One region of the Kocuria sp. CPCC 205261 genome, then DNA from elsewhere that is predicted to be linked to it. Evidence: riboswitches for the same ligand, from Rfam matches in the RefSeq annotation. Region 1 holds a riboswitch; each other region holds the start of a gene.

Region 1 (3,266 bases):
GCCCCGCCGGGTCACGTAGAGCCCCATACCCACGGCCAGGCCGATGAGCCCGGCCAGCACAAGGGTCACGGAGACCATATACAGCGTCTGCCCGGTTGCGTCCAGCAACTGCGGGCCCAGAGCAGACCACTCCATCACTCACTCACCTCCCGCACCGTGGTGACGGCGCGCAGACTCTCGACGGCGCGGTCCACGGACTCGTCCGAACCGGTCAGGGACAGCGTGAGCGTTCCGAAGGACTGTGACTGCAGGATGGAGATCCCCCCGAAGGCGATGTTAAAGCTGACACCGTCACGGGCGGCGTCCGAGAGCACGTCCCCGATCCGGTTCTGGTCGGTGACGTCCACCAGCACGAGCCGCCCGGGGTGTTCCCGGCGCAGCTTCTCGATCTCGTCCGCGCGCGGCACGGTGCGCATGACCGAGGAGACGAACTTGCGCGTGGTCTGCGCCCGCGGGTGGGCGAAGACCTCCGCGGTGGTCCCGGTCTCCACCACACGACCGCTGTCCATCACGGCCACGCGGTCCGCGGTGGCCCGCACCACGTCCATCTCGTGGGTGATCAACACGATGGTGATCCCCAGCTCACGGTTGACGCGCTTGAGCAGACCCAGGACCTCCTGGGTGGTCTCCGGGTCCAACGCCGAGGTGGACTCGTCCGCGAGCAGCAGTTCGGGATTGCTCGCGAGCGCGCGGGCGATCCCCACGCGCTGCTTCTGACCACCCGAGAGCTGCTCGGGGTAGTTCCCGGCGCGCTCGGTCAAGCCCACGAACTCCAACAGTTCCGCGACCCGCGCCTTGCGTTCCTCGGGCTTCCACCCGGCACGCTTGAGCGGGTAATCGATGTTGCCCGCCACTGTGCGTGACGTGAACAGGTTGAACTGCTGGAAGATCATCCCGATCTTGCGGCGGATGGGCGCCAGCTGGGATTCGCTGCGCCCGTCCACACGGTTACCGGCGACCTCGAGCGTCCCGGACGAGATGGGTTCCAGGCCGTTGATCAGCCGCACGAGGGTGGATTTGCCCGCCCCCGAGTAGCCGATCACCGCGAAGATCTCACCGCGGCGGATGTCCAGGTCCACGGAGTCCACCGCGGTCACGGTGCGCGGGCGGCGTTTGGACCCCGTGACGAAGACCTTGCTCACGTCCCGGAAACTGACCAGGGTGTCCGCCGTGGCGGACGGGCTCACTTGGTCTGCTCCTTGAGGTCCTGCGAGTAGCGGGCCAGCAAGTCCTTGAGCTCCTGCTGATCCACCTTGGTGGGCACCGCGGTGCCCTTGGTCTCGGTCTTCTCCGCGTCCTGGACCTTGTCGTCGTAGTAGAAGCTCGCGACCTTCTTCAGGGTCTCGTTGTCCGCGTTCGCCTCGGTCGCGGCGAAGAGGTTGTCGTACACCTTGGCGCTGTCCGCGGTGGGATCGTCCTGAGCCAGCGCGGACTTGGGATCGATGTTCGCGCGGTCCAGGAAGTCGTTGTTGACCACGGAGGCGGCCACGGAGTCCATGGACAGCACGGTCTGCTCGGCGGAGACCGGGCGGACCGTGACCTTGGACTTGGCGGTGTCGATGTCCTGCTCGGTGGGGGCGATCGTGTCCTTGGTGAACTCCACGAGACCCTGCTGGTGCAAGAGGTTCAGGGCGCGGGACAGGTTGATCGAGTCGTTCGGCACGGCGATCTCGTCACCCTGCTTGAAGTCACCCACGGATTTCACGCTCTTGGAGTACAGCCCCAGCGGGAAGATGGACGTGGAGCCCACGGGAGTGATGGTGTCCCCGGCGTTGTTGTTGTAATCGGCGAGGTACGCGATGTGCTGGAACCAGTTCATGTCGATGTCACCGCTCTTCAGAGCGGGGTTCGGCTGGCTGTAGTCACTGAAGTCCACGTACTCGACCGTGATGTCGTTGTCCGCGGCGACCTGCTTCAACGCTTCCTGCACAGGGGTCGAGCCCACGATCCCGACGGTGATCTTGCCGTCCGCGGCCGGGTCCGAGTTTTCGGAGCCGCCGCCGCACGCGGTGAGGGTGAGGCCCAGGGTGGTGGCCAACACGACGGGAATCAAACGCTTGGTTCGCATGATCATGCCTTTCCAGGGGTCTGTGACGGGGACTCGCGGGGCGAACAGTCCCCCCTGGATGAGGGCACAGGGACGGGTACGTGCTGATTTCCGGGGAACCGCACTTGCCGTGATCTGTTGCAACCGCGACCGGATGGTCATCTGGGGCACCCCGCTACGGGAGAGGGTTGCCGTCCGGCCAGCCAGAGCTACGCGCCGGATCTCGTCATCCACCCGGAATTCTAGCATGGCCCTGCCATGGGCCGACGACCGCCGGAAGGGCCCTATGCCATCCCGGCGATACGTTCGTCCGCGCGGGCCCGGGCCCACTCCTCCGCCCCCAGGACGTCCTCAAGGGTGGGCCGCGTGACGCCGTCGTGATCCTCCAGCACACGCTCGACCATGTCCACGATCTGCGTGAAGCCGAGCGCCCCGCGGTGGAACGCGTGCACGGCCTGCTCGTTGGCGGCGTTGAACACCGCGGGCCACGTCCCGCCGCGCGAACCCGCGTGCTTCATGAGCTCCACGGCGGGGAACACCTGCGAATCGAGCGGTTCGAACGTCCACTGTGCGGCCCGGGTCCAGTCGCACCCCGCGGCGGCACCGGTCACGCGGTGGGGCCAGCCGATTCCGAGCGCGATGGGCAGGCGCATGTCCGGCGGGGACGCCTGCGCCAGGGTGGATCCGTCCACGAACTCCACCATGGAGTGCACGACCGATTGCGGATGCACCGTGACGTCGATCCGGTCCAGGGGGACGTCGAACAGTAGGCTCGCCTCGAGCACCTCCAGTGCCTTGTTGACCATGGTCGCGGAGTTCGTGGTGACCATGACCCCCATGTCCCACGTGGGGTGCTGCAGGGCCTGTTCGGGTGTCACGCGCGTGAGCTGCTCGCGCGTCATGCCGCGGAACGGTCCGCCGGACGCCGTGAGCACGAGCCGGCGCACCTCGGAGGCCGTCCCGGAGCGCAGGGCCTGGGCGATCGCCGAGTGTTCGGAGTCCACGGGGATCAGCGCGTCCTCGAGGCCCGTGTCCGCCGCGGCGCGCAACACGAGCGGACCGCCCGCGATCAGGGACTCCTTGTTCGCGAGCGCCACCCGCCGACCCGCTCCCAGCGCCGCCAGGGTGGGTGCGAGCCCGATGCTCCCGGTGATCCCGTTCAGCACGAGGTCCGAACCCTCCCACTGCGCGATCCGGGTTGCAGCGTCCGGCCCGTACA
Region 2 (3,266 bases), on a different contig from region 1:
TGCTCGTTCGAAAGTTGGGTGTAGGCGCTCTCGAGGGCGGCCACGAGTTCGGTGCGTTCCACGCTCCACCCGTCCGCGGCGAGGGCCGGCTCGTCGAGTTGCACCCATTCGACGCCGGCCTCAGCCAGGGCTCGCAGGATCGCGGCGTATTCGGCCACGACGTCGTCGAGGCGCTGCAGGGGGTGACTTGCGACGGCATCGGTGGTCTCGGGGCGTGAGAGCAAGAGCAGGCTCACGGGGCCCACGAGGACCGGGCGGGTGGTGATCCCGGTGGTCCCGAGGGTGGTCCGGTAGCGGGACACGAGGCTCTCGGGGTTCGCACGCAACGGGGTGTCCGGGCCGATCTCGGGTACGTAGTAGTGGTAGTTGGTGTCGAACCACTTGGTCATCTCGAGCGGCTCCAACCGATCGGTGCCGCGGGACAACGCCGTGATCAGCTCGATCCCGCGGGGCGTGTCCGGGGCGGCGGGCTCGTAGCCGTCCGCGATGAACCGCGCGGGAACCGCGCCTAGCGCCAGGGACGTGTCCAGGACGTGGTCCACCGCGAACCCCTCGGACGGCACCGCGTGATCCGTGGTGAGGCCGAGTTCGGACAATCGCGTGGCGGTGCGCTCACGCAACCGGGCGAGGGTGTCCAGCACGGTGGTGGCGGGGTGCTGTTGCGGGTCCTTCCAATAGGACTCGAGTGCGCGCTTGAGCTCGCGGTCGGGGCCGATGCGGGGGTAGCCCAGGATCGTGGCGGCGGGGAACGGGACGGGCTGGGTGCTCATGGGAACTCCTCGGAGCTGGTGTGGGGTATGGCGGTTAGGGGGTGTGATGAGCCGCGGCAACGGGTGTGCTCCGGCGCGGCGGGGTAAGGGGAACGTCAGCGTGGGTGGTGCCGCTACGAACGGTTTTCGGCCTGCCCGGATGTGGCGGTCGAAGCCAACACGATCGGTTCACGGGTCGGTCGGGGCTGGTGCGGAGGTCAGGCCGCGGGGCTGCGGCCTCGGTATTCGCGTGCGGCATCCCGGACCCGCAGGTGCTCCAGGATGGTCAGCGCCGCCTCGGGGCGGTTGAACGTGTACAGGTGGAAACCGGCGCAGCCCAGATCCATGAGGTCGTCGATCAGGGACAGGGTGGCCGCGACCCCTCGGTGGCGCAGTTCCTCGGGAGTGTCGGCGCGCAGGAACCGGGTGAGGCGTTCCGGGACCCGGACCCCGGTGATCTCGGTCATGCGCTGCAACCTTTGAGGGTTGCTCAGCGGCATGAGCCCGGCGACCACGGGGATGTGGATGCCCTCCGAGCGCGCGCGTTCCAGGAACGTGGCGTAGTCCTCGGGTTCGTAGAGCACCTGCGTGATCGCGTAGTCCGCGCCGGCCTCCTGCTTGTCCCACAGGGACGCGAGATCCGCCTCGAAGTCGCGGCCTCGTGCGGGGGACGGGTAGCACGCCACCGACACGGACAGCGGTCGCTGACCCGGGCGGAACCCGGTGCCGAAGCGACGTCGTTCGACGTCCCGGATCAGCTCCACCAGTTGGGAGGCCCGGCCCAGGCCACCCGCTGGGGTCCGCCATTCCCCGGTACCCAGGGGCGGGTCGCCGCGCAGCGCGAGGAGGTCGCGAACGCCGTCGTCCAGCAACTGGTCCACGGCGCGCTCAAGACCCGCGCGGTCCGTGCCACCGCACGTGAAGTGCGCCATGACCGGGGTCTTGGTCGTGCGGCGCAGGTGGCGCAGCGCCTCGCGGGAGACGCCGTGATGGCCGGCGTGACCGTGGGTGACCGAGAAGAAATCCGGCCCGGCCTGGGCCATGGCGTCGATGTTGCGCCACACAGTGTCCGGGTCCGCGGTGGGCCGCGGCGGGAACACTTCGAACGAGACAAGCGTGGAGCGGCGCGGGCGCCGGACCAGCCAGGACGTCCTCGTGGGCGGGCCAGTCACGGGCGCGGGTTCTGACGCTGCGAGGGGTGCGGGCATATAAAAAATCCTCCGGCGTTAGGACGCCGGAGGATGAGCTCCGAGCGCCGTACTTGCCGACCACGCGGTTGCGCGGCGGCCGGATCCTCATCTGGGGCACCCCACTACAGCTGGAGGGTTGCCGCCCGGTTAGCCAGAGCTTCGCACCGGGACTCATGATCCTTTGTTACGAGCGAGCGTAGCACAGCCTCGTGACGAGGCCCACGAACGATGACGGAACCGCCGGCCTCCCGCCGCGCTCGTCTTCCCAAGCGGGCTGAATGGACCGCACGGGGGCACCTGGGCCCTGCCGTGGTCATCCTGCCCCACGACGTGCAGGACATGAAGATGCCCGAGTTGGGACCCGAGAACTGGGTCTCGCGCTCGATAGCCGCGGCGCCGGCCGCGGGCGGGTCCGCGTCCTCGCAGGCACCCGCTCCGACGACGACGCCGTCCCCCTTGCGCAGCGCGACCGCCAACCCCGGTCGTCACGAACCCTGAGTTCGGGCCGCCGTGCATCCGGCGGCTCGCCGGTGCACCCGCGTGACCAAAGCGCGGCGAAAAACAGGGACGCCCACCCGGTCAACCGACCGGGTGGGCGCGCCTTGGCGTGTCATCAGCAACTCAGCATGGGTGCCAGACCTTTCCTCCCGGTTCGTAGCACCGGGGGCCGGTGTAACCGGGATAACCGCCATCACTCTCGGGAGCCGGGGGCACGTGGGGTGCCGCCGGCAGCTGCGGGGCAGCAGGTACCCGGGGCGCGGCCGGTAGCTGAGGTGCCGCGGGCTGCGCGGGGGCGGGGTTGTAGTTGTAGTTCGGTTGCGGAGCGGGATTGGGTTGGGGTGCCGGATCGCCCACGGCGACCTCGTCCTCCACGACCGCGGGAGGCGCCTCGAGCGTCGGCGTGGGAGTGGGCGTGGAGGACGAGGTGGGACTCGGCGTCGCGCTCGGGCTCGCGGTGCTCGGAGTTGTGGTGCCGGGGGATGCGGATTCCCCCGGCGGCGCGCAGTCCTGCTTCGGGTCGAAGAAACCGACCTGCATGGCCTGGGCGACGTTGTACGCGCTGTCCATCTCTCGCCGGTACGTGCTGTTGGCGCCCACGGTCATGGGCGTTGCCAGGCCCGCCTTGACGAGTGCCTGGTTGACGTTCAACCCGTCGTCGTCGCGGGTCACTCGGGCGAGGGTGCGGCCGTAGCGGTCCGTGCGTTCCACGTCGTAGTCCAGGTGGATCGTGGATCCCTTGGGCAGTAGGTCCTCAAGCTTGGCCGTGGCCTCGTCCGCGAGGCACTCGCCGGGCTGACCGTCCCGCGCGACCTCCGGGGTATTGATG
Region 3 (3,266 bases), on a different contig from region 1:
GGCGATCTCCTCGCGCGTCCACTGCTTGTCCTTGGACTGCAGCGTGAACGGGGTCAGGAAGGACTGGATGGAGTCGGTCTTGATGTAGTTCAGGGCCTCGTCCTCGTCGAACTGGGACAGGTCCACGCCGGACCACCCGCCGATGATCGCCTGGGAGGCCTCCAGGTCCACGTACTGCAGGTAGTCGCGGTACTTCTCCTGGGCCTCCTCGTCCGTGTCCGCGACGACCACGGAGAGCATCGCGTAGATCTTGACGTCGTCACGGCTGCGGCCCTCGGCCTGAGCCCGGTCGCGGATCTTGTCAGTCACGAAACGCGTGAGGTCCGGGCGCAACCCGCCGATGAACACGGCTTCCGCGTGCTTACCCGCGAACGCCTGCCCGCGCGAGGACGCGCCAGCCTGGAAGATTAGCGGTGTGCGCTGCGGGGACGGTGCCGTGAGCCCCGCTCCGGGAACCGTGAAGTGCTCCCCGCTGTGCCGGATGGGATGGACCTTGGTGGGATCCGCGTAGACACCCGTCTCACGGTTCTGAACCACAGCGTCCTCCTCCCACGAGCCCTCCCAAAGCTTGTAGCACACGTCCAGGAACTCCTCCGCGATCTCGTAGCGCGTATCGTGCTCAATCTGGCGCGGCAGGCCCTGGTTCTCCGCAGCGGACGGAAGGTAGGAGGTCACCACGTTGAATCCCACGCGGCCCTTGGTGAGGTGATCCAGTGTGGCGTACTTGCGGGCCAGGGTGTAGGGCTGCTCGTAGGTCACCGCGCTCGTCACGCCGAAGCCCAGGTGCTCGGTCACGGCGGCCATGGCCGAGACCTGCATGAACGGGTCGTTGACCGGGACCTGGGCCCCGTCACGCACGGCCGGAGCCGCGGAGTTCTTGTAGATGTCGTAGATGCCCACCACGTCCGCAAGAAACAGGGCGTCGACCTTGCCCCGCTCCAGCAGCTTGGCCAGCTCCGTCCAGTACTCGATGGTGTTGTACTCGGTGGCCCGGGACCGCGGGTGGCGCCACAACCCGAAGCTCTGGTGATCCACGCAGGTCATGTCGAACGCGTTGACGGAAATCCGTTTGCTCATCTCGGTCAGCCCCTCAGCAGGAACACGACCCGCGCCCCGTGCACCACCTACGGCGGCCTACCTTGCGGGTCCAGCGCGCTTGTGTGGCGCCGTACTTGCCGCATGCGGTGTGTCATGCGGCCCGATCCTCACCTGGGGCACCCCGCTACGGGAGAGGGTTGCCGTCCGACAAGCCAGGGCTAAACGTCGGCACTCGTGATCGTTGTGGCATCGATCCTAACGGGGATCCCCGGTCCTCGGAAACACCTCGGGTTACGGCACGTCACGACGGCGCCCCGGCGCGTCACACGATTTGCACCCGCGGGCTCCCGGCCCGTTCAATGGTGGGGTTCCCATCCGGAGCGGCTGAGAGACCTGGCTCGTTGACGTCGCAGCAACCAGCCCCACGCGGGCAAGGTGCTAATGCCAGGAACGATGGAGTTGATGAATTGAGCCATATCCTCACGCGCCCGGAATCTGCCGTCGACGCCGCGGCGGTCACTTTCGACCGGGTCGGCAAGTCCTTCCCCGCACACCACGGAGCGCATGTCCACGAGGTCCTGAGGGACGTGACCTTCACGGTGCGTCCGGGCGAGATCGTCTCCGTCCTGGGCCCCTCGGGGTGCGGCAAGTCCACCCTGCTACGCGCCGTGGCCGGGCTCGGCACGGCGAGCGAGGGCGAAGTCCGGATTGACGACTCGGTGGTGCGCGAGATCGACCCGCGCTGCGCCGTCGGCTTCCAGGAACCGCGGTTGCTGCCGTGGCGCAGCGTGGCGCGCAACGTGGCACTGGGTCTGCCCCACGGGACTCCCGCCCGGGAAGGGAAGCGGCGGGTGGCGCAGCTGTTGGAGCTCGTCGGCCTGTCCCACCACGCGAATCACCGTCCCTCGGAGATCTCCGGGGGCATGGCACAGCGCGCATCCCTCGCCCGGGCCCTGGCACGGAACCCGCGGGTCCTGCTGTTGGACGAGCCCTTCGGGGCCCTGGACGCCCTGACCCGGATCAGGATGCAGGATCTGCTGCTGGACGTGCACCGCGCCGATCCCACGACCGTGCTCATGGTCACCCACGACGTCGAGGAAGCCCTGGTGCTCTCCGATCACGTGGTGGTGCTCGCGCGGGAAACGGCCACGGGCCCCGCGACCATCGCCGAGATCATCTCCCCCGAGCTGGCCCGCCCGCGCTCCCGCGAGGACAGTGAGATCACCGCGCTGCGCGCCCACCTGTTGGCCCTGCTCGGCGTGGAGCGCTGAGCGCATGGCGCAGTTGTCCCGACGCCGCGCACTGCAGGCACTCGGCCTGTCCGCGCTGGCGCTGCCCCTGAGCGGATGCGTCATGGAGGGCGAAGGTCCGGGCCGCGGTGTGGCCGGCGGTTCCGCGCACGAGATCTACCTGGACTACGCGACCTACAACCCGCTGTCCCTGATCATCAAGGCCAAGGGCTGGCTCGAGAAGGTCGCCGAGGCCCACGGCCAGACCGTGACGTGGGTGTACTCGGCCGGTTCCAACAAGGCCAACGAGTCGCTACGCGCCGGGGTCGTGGACGTGGGCTCCACGGCAGGTTCCGCCGCACTGCTCGCGCGTGCCAACCGCTCGCCGATCAGGACGATCGACCTGTTCTCACAGCCCGAGTGGTCCGCGCTCGTGCGCACCCCGGACTCCCCCGTGCGCGCCGTGGCGGATCTCGCGGGCACGTCCGTGGCCGCGACGAAGGGCACGGATCCGTACTTCTTCCTTCTGCAGTCCCTCGGCGCGGCGGGCATGAGCGCCCAGGACGTCACCGTGGTGAACCTGCAGCACGCGGACGGGCGCACCGCGCTGGACACCGGTCAGGTGGCCGCATGGTCCGGACTGGACCCCGTGATGGCCGCCGCGGAGAAGGCGGGGGACGTGCTGTTCCACCGGCAGTTGGAGTTCAACACGTACGGGTTCCTCAACGCGCGGGAGGTGTTCCTGCAGCTGAACCCCACGGGTGCGCAGGACGTGGTGAACACGTACGCCTACGCGCGGCAGTGGGCGCTGCAGCACCCGGAGGAGGGGATCGCGATCCTCGCGGAAGGCGCGAGCATCGATCGCGACACCGCCCGGCGGGTCTGGCAGCGCACCCACCTGGACATCGACCCCGTTCCGGGCCCCGAACAGCTCGCGGTGCTCGAGCGGGTCGGGCCCATCCTGGTGGAATCCGGGGACGTCTCCTCGCAGCAGGACGT

The links. A riboswitch is a leader RNA that binds a small molecule or an ion and turns the genes downstream of it on or off. The one in region 1 is predicted to bind S-adenosylmethionine.
Region 2: linked by a shared signal. The riboswitch ahead of RF646_RS08870 (methylenetetrahydrofolate reductase) and the one ahead of RF646_RS10000 (MetQ/NlpA family ABC transporter substrate-binding protein) in region 1 are both predicted to bind S-adenosylmethionine.
Region 3: linked by a shared signal. The riboswitch ahead of RF646_RS10630 (ABC transporter ATP-binding protein) and the one ahead of RF646_RS10000 (MetQ/NlpA family ABC transporter substrate-binding protein) in region 1 are both predicted to bind S-adenosylmethionine.

Annotation. Positions count from the first base shown of each region.
Region 1 is NZ_JAVKPU010000009.1:77,005-80,270, reverse strand. Features, by position in the region: gene RF646_RS10010 (methionine ABC transporter permease) at 1-135, opposite strand, end outside; gene RF646_RS10005 (methionine ABC transporter ATP-binding protein) at 135-1,187, opposite strand; gene RF646_RS10000 (MetQ/NlpA family ABC transporter substrate-binding protein) at 1,184-2,068, opposite strand; SAM riboswitch class IV at 2,164-2,278, opposite strand; gene dxr (1-deoxy-D-xylulose-5-phosphate reductoisomerase) at 2,332-3,266, opposite strand, start outside.
Region 2 is NZ_JAVKPU010000008.1:6,238-9,503, forward strand. Features, by position in the region: gene metE (5-methyltetrahydropteroyltriglutamate--homocysteine S-methyltransferase) at 1-770, opposite strand, end outside; gene RF646_RS08870 (methylenetetrahydrofolate reductase) at 968-1,957, opposite strand; SAM riboswitch class IV at 2,002-2,118, opposite strand; gene RF646_RS08875 (hypothetical protein) at 2,168-2,437, shown strand; gene RF646_RS08880 (thermonuclease family protein) at 2,561-3,266, opposite strand, start outside.
Region 3 is NZ_JAVKPU010000010.1:57,476-60,741, reverse strand. Features, by position in the region: gene RF646_RS10635 (LLM class flavin-dependent oxidoreductase) at 1-1,086, opposite strand, end outside; SAM riboswitch class IV at 1,164-1,278, opposite strand; SAM riboswitch class I at 1,407-1,498, shown strand; gene RF646_RS10630 (ABC transporter ATP-binding protein) at 1,506-2,309, shown strand; gene RF646_RS10625 (aliphatic sulfonate ABC transporter substrate-binding protein) at 2,314-3,266, shown strand, end outside.